2 regions of the Halomonas sp. HP20-15 genome follow, and region 2 is predicted to be linked to the other one. Evidence: predicted binding sites of a transcription regulator. Region 2 holds the regulator's gene; the other holds the start of a gene.
What was found. The regulator sigma-54, encoded in region 2, starts transcription at its own class of promoters, with help from an activator protein. The targets are predictions, from matches to a motif close to TGGCACNNNNNTTGCTNT.
Positions count from the first base shown of each region.

Region 1: the regulator sigma-54 is predicted to act here: its motif matches at 2,193-2,210, upstream of R6258_RS03945 (P-II family nitrogen regulator).

Region 1 covers NZ_JAWQLY010000002.1:333,570-337,883, forward strand. The annotation lists gene R6258_RS03935 (P-II family nitrogen regulator) at 10-348, opposite strand; gene R6258_RS03940 (ammonium transporter) at 543-1,790, opposite strand; gene R6258_RS03945 (P-II family nitrogen regulator) at 1,816-2,154, opposite strand; gene R6258_RS03950 (accessory factor UbiK family protein) at 2,402-2,755, shown strand; gene R6258_RS03955 (YifB family Mg chelatase-like AAA ATPase) at 2,934-4,314, shown strand, end outside.
Region 2 covers NZ_JAWQLY010000016.1:18,775-23,088, reverse strand. The annotation lists gene lptA (lipopolysaccharide transport periplasmic protein LptA) at 1-480, shown strand, start outside; gene lptB (LPS export ABC transporter ATP-binding protein) at 521-1,246, shown strand; gene R6258_RS17045 (RNA polymerase factor sigma-54) at 1,417-2,832, shown strand; gene hpf (ribosome hibernation-promoting factor, HPF/YfiA family) at 3,000-3,308, shown strand; gene ptsN (PTS IIA-like nitrogen regulatory protein PtsN) at 3,318-3,815, shown strand; gene rapZ (RNase adapter RapZ) at 3,902-4,314, shown strand, end outside.

The sequences.
Region 1 (4,314 bases), on a different contig from region 2:
CTCGCGGCTTTAGACCGCATCCTTGCCGGTTTCGCCGGTACGAATGCGGATGACCTGTTCGAGCGGCGAGACGAAGATCTTGCCGTCGCCGATCTTGCCGGTATTGGAAACCTGGGTGATGGCTTCGATGACCTGCTCGGCCATGGCGTCGTCGACGGCGACTTCCAGCTTGACCTTGGGCAGGAAGTCGACCACGTATTCCGCACCGCGATACAGCTCGGTGTGACCCTTCTGGCGACCAAAGCCCTTGACCTCGGTCACGGTGATGCCCTGAACGCCGATTTCGGACAGCGATTCACGGACATCGTCCAGCTTGAATGGCTTGATGATGGCGGTCACCAGTTTCATGCTCATACTCCTCGCAGCTAGGGTGCGGGTATCGTCGCGCGCCTGACGGCATCGCGGCCCCGGTTTGCGTCGGTTGCTTTGCTCTCAAGCATACACCGCTCGCTATAGGAATAAAAAAAGACCCCCCGAAGGGGGCCAGGGGAGCACGCCAGCTCACTCGTTGCGCCAGGGCCGCTTGCTGAGCCCGGACACGCTCACTTGTTGCCGCCGCCGGCGGTAAACTCGGGGTAGGCCTCGAGGCCGCATTCGGCCAGGTCGACGCCTTCGTATTCTTCCTCTTCGGTAACCCGCACGCCCATGATCGCCTTGATGATCAGCCATACGACCAGGCTGGCGATGAAGACCCAGGCGAAGATGCCGATCGCGCCGATCAACTGCGCGCCGAAGGAGGCGTCGCCGTTGTTGAAGGGCACGACCATCACGCCCCAGATGCCGGCCACGCCGTGCGCCGAGATGGCGCCCACCGGGTCGTCGATGCGGATCTTGTCGAGCATGACGATCGCGGCCACGACCAGCAGGCCGCCGATGGCCCCGATCAGGGTCGCGCCCAGGCCGGTCGGTGACAGCGGGTCGGCGGTGATGGCGACCAGGCCGGCGATCGCGCCGTTGAGCGCCATGGTCAGGTCGGCCTTGCGGAACCAGATCTTGGCCAGGATCAGCGCGGCGATGACGCCACCGGCGGCGGCGGCATTGGTGTTGAGCAGCACCTGGGCCACGTTGTTGGCGGAAGCGACGTCGGAGACCTTCAGTTCGGAGCCGCCGTTGAAGCCGAACCAGCCCATCCACAGGATGAAGGTACCCAGCGCGGCCAGCGGCATGTTGGCGCCGGGGATGGCGTAGATGGCGCCGTTCTTGCCGTACTTGCCCTTGCGCGGGCCGAGCACCAGCACGCCGGCCAGTGCGGCGGCAGCGCCGGCCAGGTGGACGATGCCGGAGCCGGCGTAGTCGGAATAGCCCAGCTCGGAGAGCCAGCCGCCGCCCCAGGTCCAGTAGCCCTCGATGGGGTAGATGAACGCGGTCATCACCACGGCGAAGGCCAGGAATGCCCACAGCTTCATGCGCTCGGCGACGGCGCCCGAAACGATGGACATGGCGGTCGCCACGAACACCACCTGGAAGAAGAAGTCGGCACGCGCCGAGTAGTAGGGCGCGTCGTCGCCACCACTGAGGACCGCATCGACGCCGTTCTCGCTGCCGATCAGGAAGCCGAGGCTGGGCAGGAAGCCGCCGGCGCTGCTCGAATACATGATGTAGTAGCCGATCGCCAGATACATGGTGCAGGCGATGGCGAACAGGACGACGTTCTTGGTCAGAATTTCTGCGGTGTTCTTCGAGCGTACCAAACCCGCTTCCAGCATCGCGAAGCCCGCGGCCATCCACATGACCAGCACGCCGCAGATGAGGAAGTAGAATGTGTCGAGCGCGTAATTGAGCTCTGTCATCGTTATAGTCTCCTAAGTCCGCGCCTCAAACGGCGTCGGCCCCGCGTTCGCCGGTGCGAATACGAATGACGTCTTCAAGCGGCGTGACGAACAGCTTGCCATCGCCGATCTTGCCGCTGTTGGCGGCCTGGCTGACGGCTTCGAGCACGCCTTCCACGCGGCTGTCGTCGACCGCGATCTCGATTTTCACCTTGGGCAGGAAATCGACCACGTACTCGGCACCCCGGTAGAGTTCGGTATGGCCCTTCTGGCGACCGAAACCCTTGACCTCGGTCACGGTGATGCCCTGGACACCGTTGTCGGCCAGTGCCTCCCGGACGTCGTCGAGTTTGAATGGCTTGATAATGGCGGTGATGAGTTTCATCCCTTGTCTCCCGTTGTCGGCTTGCGCCTGAAACCCATTAAGCGCGAGTCATGCCAGTCCGTGTTTTTGTCATTTATTTCAAGGTCATGGATTGTATTTCGGGGAGGGCTGAATGGCCTTGGGCAGCCATGCTGCGGCGCGGATCGCTATTTTGGTGCACCGATGCAGCGGCGATGCGCCATAACGGGGCATGCGTTGTCGAATCGCCTTGCGTATGCTGGAGAGAATCTCAACAAGGAGTGGGTCGATGATCAGTAACGAACGGATCAGCCGTCTCGCCCAGCAGCTGGGTGAGCGCCTTCAGGATGCTTCTCACGCGCCCGAAGAGATCCAGCGCAACGTGCACAACGTGATGCGTGGAGCCTTCGATCGCATGGAGTTGGTGACTCGCGAGGATTTCGACATCCTGATGGATGTCCTCCAGCGCACCCGCGCCCGGGTCGAGTCGCTGGAAAAGCAGGTCGCCGCGCTCGAGGCCAGTCTCGACGACAATGCCGGCGCGCCGGGCTCGCCGGCGATGGTCGCGGCCGACACGGCAGCGCCGCCGGAGGACACGGCGCCCGCCGAAGATACCGACGCCTCGTCGTCCAAGCGGACATAGCGCTGGCCCCCCTTGCGTTGATCTCGAGACTTGCAGTCCCCGTGGCGATCTGTATCACTAGTCCTGTATCGATAAACAGTCATGAACAGAAAACGGGGCGCGGGGCCGCTAAGTTTCCGTATGTAAAGGGGCTATGGCGTGCGGCTTCGCTTGAGCAACCGCCGGGCAAGGAGCCGCCATGGCATTAGCCATCATCACCACGCGTGCGGGACTGGGGCTGGATGCGCCCGAAGTGCTGGTCGAGGTCCACCTGTCCAATGGCCTGCCGGGCATGACGCTGGTCGGTCTGCCGGAAACCGCGGTCCGCGAGAGTCGCGAGCGGGTGCGCAGTGCGCTGCTCAATGCCGGTTTCGAATTTCCCACCACACGACGCATCACCATCAACCTGGCGCCGGCCGATCTGCCCAAGGAGGGCGGGCGTTTCGATCTGCCCATTGCATTGGGCATCCTGGTGGCCTCCGAGCAGATTCCGGCCGCCGCCCTCGAGGGGGTGGAATGTCTCGGCGAGTTGGCCCTCGACGGCCGGCTGCGCCCGGTCACCGGAGTACTGCCGGCGGCGCTGGCGGTCAAGGCGCAGGGGCGCGGCCTGCTGGTCGCGGCGGGCAACGCTGACGAGGCCGCGCTGGCCGGCGACCTGCAGGTGCTGCCCGCCGAGCATCTGTCCCAGGTCGTCGCCCATCTGCTGGGCCAGGCCCGACTTGCACCGCACCGGGTGACGACGCCCGCGCTGCCCGAGCAACCGCTGGCCGACCTGGCCGACGTGCGTGGCCAGTATCAGGCGCGCCGGGCGCTGGAGGTTGCGGCGGCGGGTGGTCACAACCTGCTTTTTTCAGGCCCGCCGGGAACCGGCAAGACCATGCTCGCCAGCCGCCTGCCGGGCATCCTGCCGCCGCTGTCGAGCGACGAGGCGCTCGAGGTCGCGGCGATCCGCTCGGTGTGCGGGCTCGACCTGCTCGATCGCTGGGGCGAGCGCCCGTTTCGCTCGCCGCACCACACCGCCAGCGGCGTGGCGCTGGTCGGCGGCGGTTCGCGGCCGCGTCCCGGGGAGATCTCGCTGGCTCATCAGGGAGTCTTGTTCCTCGACGAGCTGCCGCAATTCGATCGCAGCGTGCTCGAGGTGATGCGCGAGCCGCTGGAGTCGGGGCAGATCCATATCGCCCGGGCCAGCCAGCAGCGCAGCTTTCCGGCCAGTTTCCAGTTGGTCGCGGCGATGAACCCGTGTCCCTGCGGGCACTTGGGCGACCCGCGCCAGACCTGCGTGTGCACCCCGGCTCAGGTGCAGCGCTATCAAGGGCGGCTTTCCGGGCCGTTGCTCGACCGCATCGACCTGCAGGTCGAGGTGCCGGCGATCCCGCCCGACCAGCTCACGGCCGACACCCGGGGCGAGAGCTCCGCGCGCGTCCGCGAGCGGGTGCTGGCGGCCCGTGAGCGGCAACGCGCACGCGGCTTCCTCAATGCCCGCCTGCCGGGGCCCGAGCTCGAGACGGCTTGTGCGCTGAGCGACGCCGAGCGCACCTGGCTGGCCGACGTGCTGACCCGACTCAAGCTCTCGGCGCGGG
Region 2 (4,314 bases):
GCACTGCTCGCCACGCCGGCCCTGGCGCTGGACAGCGATGCCAATCAGCCGATCAACATTGCCGCCGACCGACTGGATCTCGACGACCGAGCCGGCACCGCCGTCTACACCGGTGACGTCGACATGCAGCAGGGCAGCATGAAATTGACCGCTCAGCGTGTCGAGATCGAGCGCAACGACCAGGGCGAAGTGACCCTGGTGACCGCCACCGGCGGCGCCGAGCGTGCCTATCTCGAACAGCGCCCGGCGCCCGACGATCCGCTGGTCAAGGGCTGGGGCGATACGATCATCTACCACGCCGGCGAGCGACGCGTCGAGCTGATCGGACAGGCCGAGTTGCACCAGGCCAGCGATACCTTCAACGGCGCCTATGTCGAGTATTTCCTCGACAATCGTCAGGTCCAGGCGCGCTCCCAAGTTCAGGGCACCGAGAACCAGCGCGTGCGCATGAGCCTGACGCCGAAGTCGGCCGAACAATGACCCCGACAGCCGAGGCCAGTCTAGAGGAGAGTCCCGCGCGATGAAGACGCTGTTCGCCAGACATCTGGCCAAGAGTTACAAGAATCGCCGCGTGGTCCAGGACATCAGCCTGTCGATCGGCCAGGGCAGCATCGTCGGCCTGCTCGGCCCCAACGGGGCAGGCAAGACGACCTCGTTCTACATGATCGTCGGTCTGGTACGCGCCGACGCCGGCGAGGTGAGTATCGACGACCAGGATCTCAGCCGCGCGGCGATGCACCATCGCGCCCGCGCGGGCATCGGCTACCTGCCTCAGGAAGCCTCGATCTTTCGCAAGCTATCGGTCGCCGACAACATCATGGCGATCCTCGAGACGCGGCGCGACCTGGACAAGCCGGGGCGCAAGCGCCAGCTCGAACAGCTGCTCGAGGAATTCCATATCACCCACATTCGCGACAACATGGGCATGAGCCTGTCCGGCGGCGAGCGCCGACGGGTGGAGATCGCCCGCTCGCTGGCCACCGAGCCGGCGTTCATCCTGCTCGACGAGCCCTTCGCGGGGGTCGATCCGATCTCGGTCGGCGAAATCAAGTCGATCATTCGCCAACTGCGCGACCGGGGCATCGGCGTGCTGATCACCGACCATAACGTGCGCGAGACGCTGGACATCTGCGACAACGCCTACATCGTCGGCGACGGCCAGATCATCGCCGAGGGTAGCGCGGAAGCGATACTCGCCAGCAAGAAGGTCCGCGAGGTCTACCTAGGTAACGAGTTCCGCCTCTGAGCGCTCGCTGCCGCCTCACCGAGAGTCGGCTGTCAAGCCCTGAAATTCCACGCAAGATATCGCCAAGCGGGATTAGCCTTAATCGTGGCATGGTTATTGCTTTTATACTTGCAAGGCCATACCGGGCAGGATAACGTGTGATCAAACCCTGTCAGTGAAGTCACGTTGTCATGGCTATGAAACCCACGTTGCAGCTTCGGGTCGGCACCCAACTGACCATGACGCCCCAGTTGCAGCAGGCCATCCAGTTGCTGCAGCTGTCGACGCTGGACCTACGCCAGGAGATCCAGCAGGCGCTGGAATCCAACCCCATGCTGGAGATGGAAGACGACTATGGGGAAACTGCCGTCGGCGAGACGGTAGAAGACGACTGGGCCAGCGACATCCCCGAGGAACTCACGCTGGACAGCGAATGGTCGGATACCTACCAGGACCTGGCCCCCAGCGCCGGGCGCAGTGAAGACGGCCCCGACTTCGAGCGCAATAGCGCCGATCAGAGCCTGCAGGATCATCTCCAGTGGCAGCTCGAAATGGCCGGGCTCGATAGCCGCGACCATGCGATCGCCGAATGCCTCATCGATTCGATCACCATCGACGGCTACCTCGAAGGTCAGCTCGACGAGCTGACGGAAGGCCTGCACAATCAAGGGCTCGCCGGACTCAAGGTCGCCGATGTCGAGCAGGTCCTGTATCGCCTCCAGCAGTTCGACCCCACCGGCGTATTCGCCCGCGACCTACGCGAGTGCCTGCTGCTACAGTTGGCTACGCTGGCCGACGATACGCCGCTGCTGCCTCAGGCAAAGCGCCTGGTGCGTCAGTTTCTCGAAGCGCTGGCCGGCGACGATCGCAAGCTGCTCAAGCGCCGGCTGCGCCTCGACGACGCTCAGCTCGATGCGGTGATCGCGCTGATCCGCGCCCTCGACCCGCGTCCCGGCCAGGTCTTCGACGCCAGCGGCAACGATTACGTGATCCCCGACCTGGTTGCCCGCCACACTCGCGAGGGCTGGCGTATCGAGCTCAACCCCGAGGCGCTACCGCGGCTGCGCATCCAACCCGACTATGCCGCCTTGATAAAGCGGGCCGACAAGAGCGACGACAATACCTTCATGAAGCAGCATCTTCAGGAAGCGCGCTGGCTGATCAAGAGCCTGTCGAGTCGCAACGACACCCTGCTCAAGGTCGGTCGCGAGATCATGGTCCGCCAGCTCGACTTCCTCGAACGTGGCGAAGAAGCCATGAAACCGCTGGTACTCGCCGATATCGCCCAGACCGTGGAGATGCACGAGTCGACCATCTCGCGAGTCACCACGCAGAAGTTCATCCATACGCCGCGTGGCGTCTTCGAGCTCAAGTACTTCTTTTCGAGCCATGTCGGCGGCGGCGAAGGCGATGCGCATTCCAGTACCGCGATACGCGCGCGCCTGAAGAAGCTGATCGGCGACGAGCCGCCGCGCAAGCCGCTCTCCGACAGCAAACTGGTCGATCTGCTCGCCGCCGACGGCATCGCGGTGGCGCGACGCACCGTCGCCAAGTACCGCGAAGCGCTGGGTATTCCCTCCTCCAGCGAACGCAAGCGCCTCGCCTGAAGTCTCTTCCGGCACACGGAACGTGCCACGCCCCGCCACCTCGGAACGTCGATTTTTACGCCCTCAGCTCGCGAAAAGCGACGCGTGTGGCCGCCATCCCACAAGGGGTTTGCTAAGCTGCAAAAAGGGTTACAATCGAGCCACCACTCGTCGAAAAGGAACGTGCCATGCAAGCCAACATCACCGGCCATCACGTCGAACTGACGGATGCATTGCGTGACTATGTCAACGAGAAGTTGATGCGGCTGGAACGCCACTACGACAACATCACCACCGTGCAGGTAACGCTCTCGGTCGAGAAGGAACGCCAGCAGGCGGCCTGCACGCTTCACGCAGCGGGTGCTGACTTGCATGCCGAAGCCGAAAACGGCGACATGTATGCCGCCATTGATGCCCTGGCCGACAAGCTCGACCGCCAACTCGTCAAACACAAGGAAAAGGCTCAGGCTCGCGCGCAAGGCGCCGGTGCCCGCTAACTCCCTATCATGACATTGGAAGCCATACTGCCCCCCGAACGCACCCTGTTTGCCGTGCCCGGGGGGAGCAAGAAGCGCGTGCTTGAGTTCTTCAGCACCTTCATCGCCCAGAACACCCCTAGCCTAGACAGCCAGGAGGTGTTCAGCCGGCTGATCGGACGCGAACGCCTGGGAAGTACCGGCATCGGCAATGGCGTGGCCATCCCCCATGCCCGCAACCCCCATTGCAAGGCACCGGTAGCAGGCTTCCTCAAGCTTCAGGAACCGATCGATTTCGATGCGGTCGATGGCGAACCGGTGGATCTGGTGTTCGTGTTGCTGGTGCCCGAAGAGGCCGACGACACCCACCTGGCACTGCTCGCCCAGGTCGCAGGCATCATGAACGACGCCGAGACCCGCAGTCGGCTGCGCCACAGTGCCAGCCAGCGCGAACTCTACGACGCACTCATCCAGGCCATCCACGCCCTCGATGACGGCACCGGCGCCTCGCCCCGGCAAGCCAAGTAGCTTCATAGGCCTCGATGCATCGCGGGCCTGGCTTATGCCACGTCACATGACCGACTCGTGACTCACCGTGAAAAGGGAGCCGCCCCATGCAACTCGTGATCATCAGTGGCCGCTCCGGATCCGGCAAGTCGATCGCCCTGCAGGCGCTCGAGGACTTGGGCTTCTACGCCATCGACAACCTGCCGGCGATGCTCCTCGATGCGCTGATCGATGAACTCCAGCAGGCCGACAGCAAGCGCGCCAGCGTCGCGGTCAGCATCGATGCACGCAACCTGCCCATGGCCCTCGAACGTTTCCCCACGCAGCTCGAGGCCGTTCGCAAGCGTGGCATCGATTGTCAGGTGGTCTACCTGACAGCCGAGGACAAGATCCTGCTCGAGCGCTACTCGGCAACCCGCCGCCGCCATCCGCTGACCCGCAATAGCCAGATGACCCTGGCCGAGGCGATCGAGTCCGAGGAGAACGCGCTGTCGGGCATCCGAGATCTGGCCGACCTGGT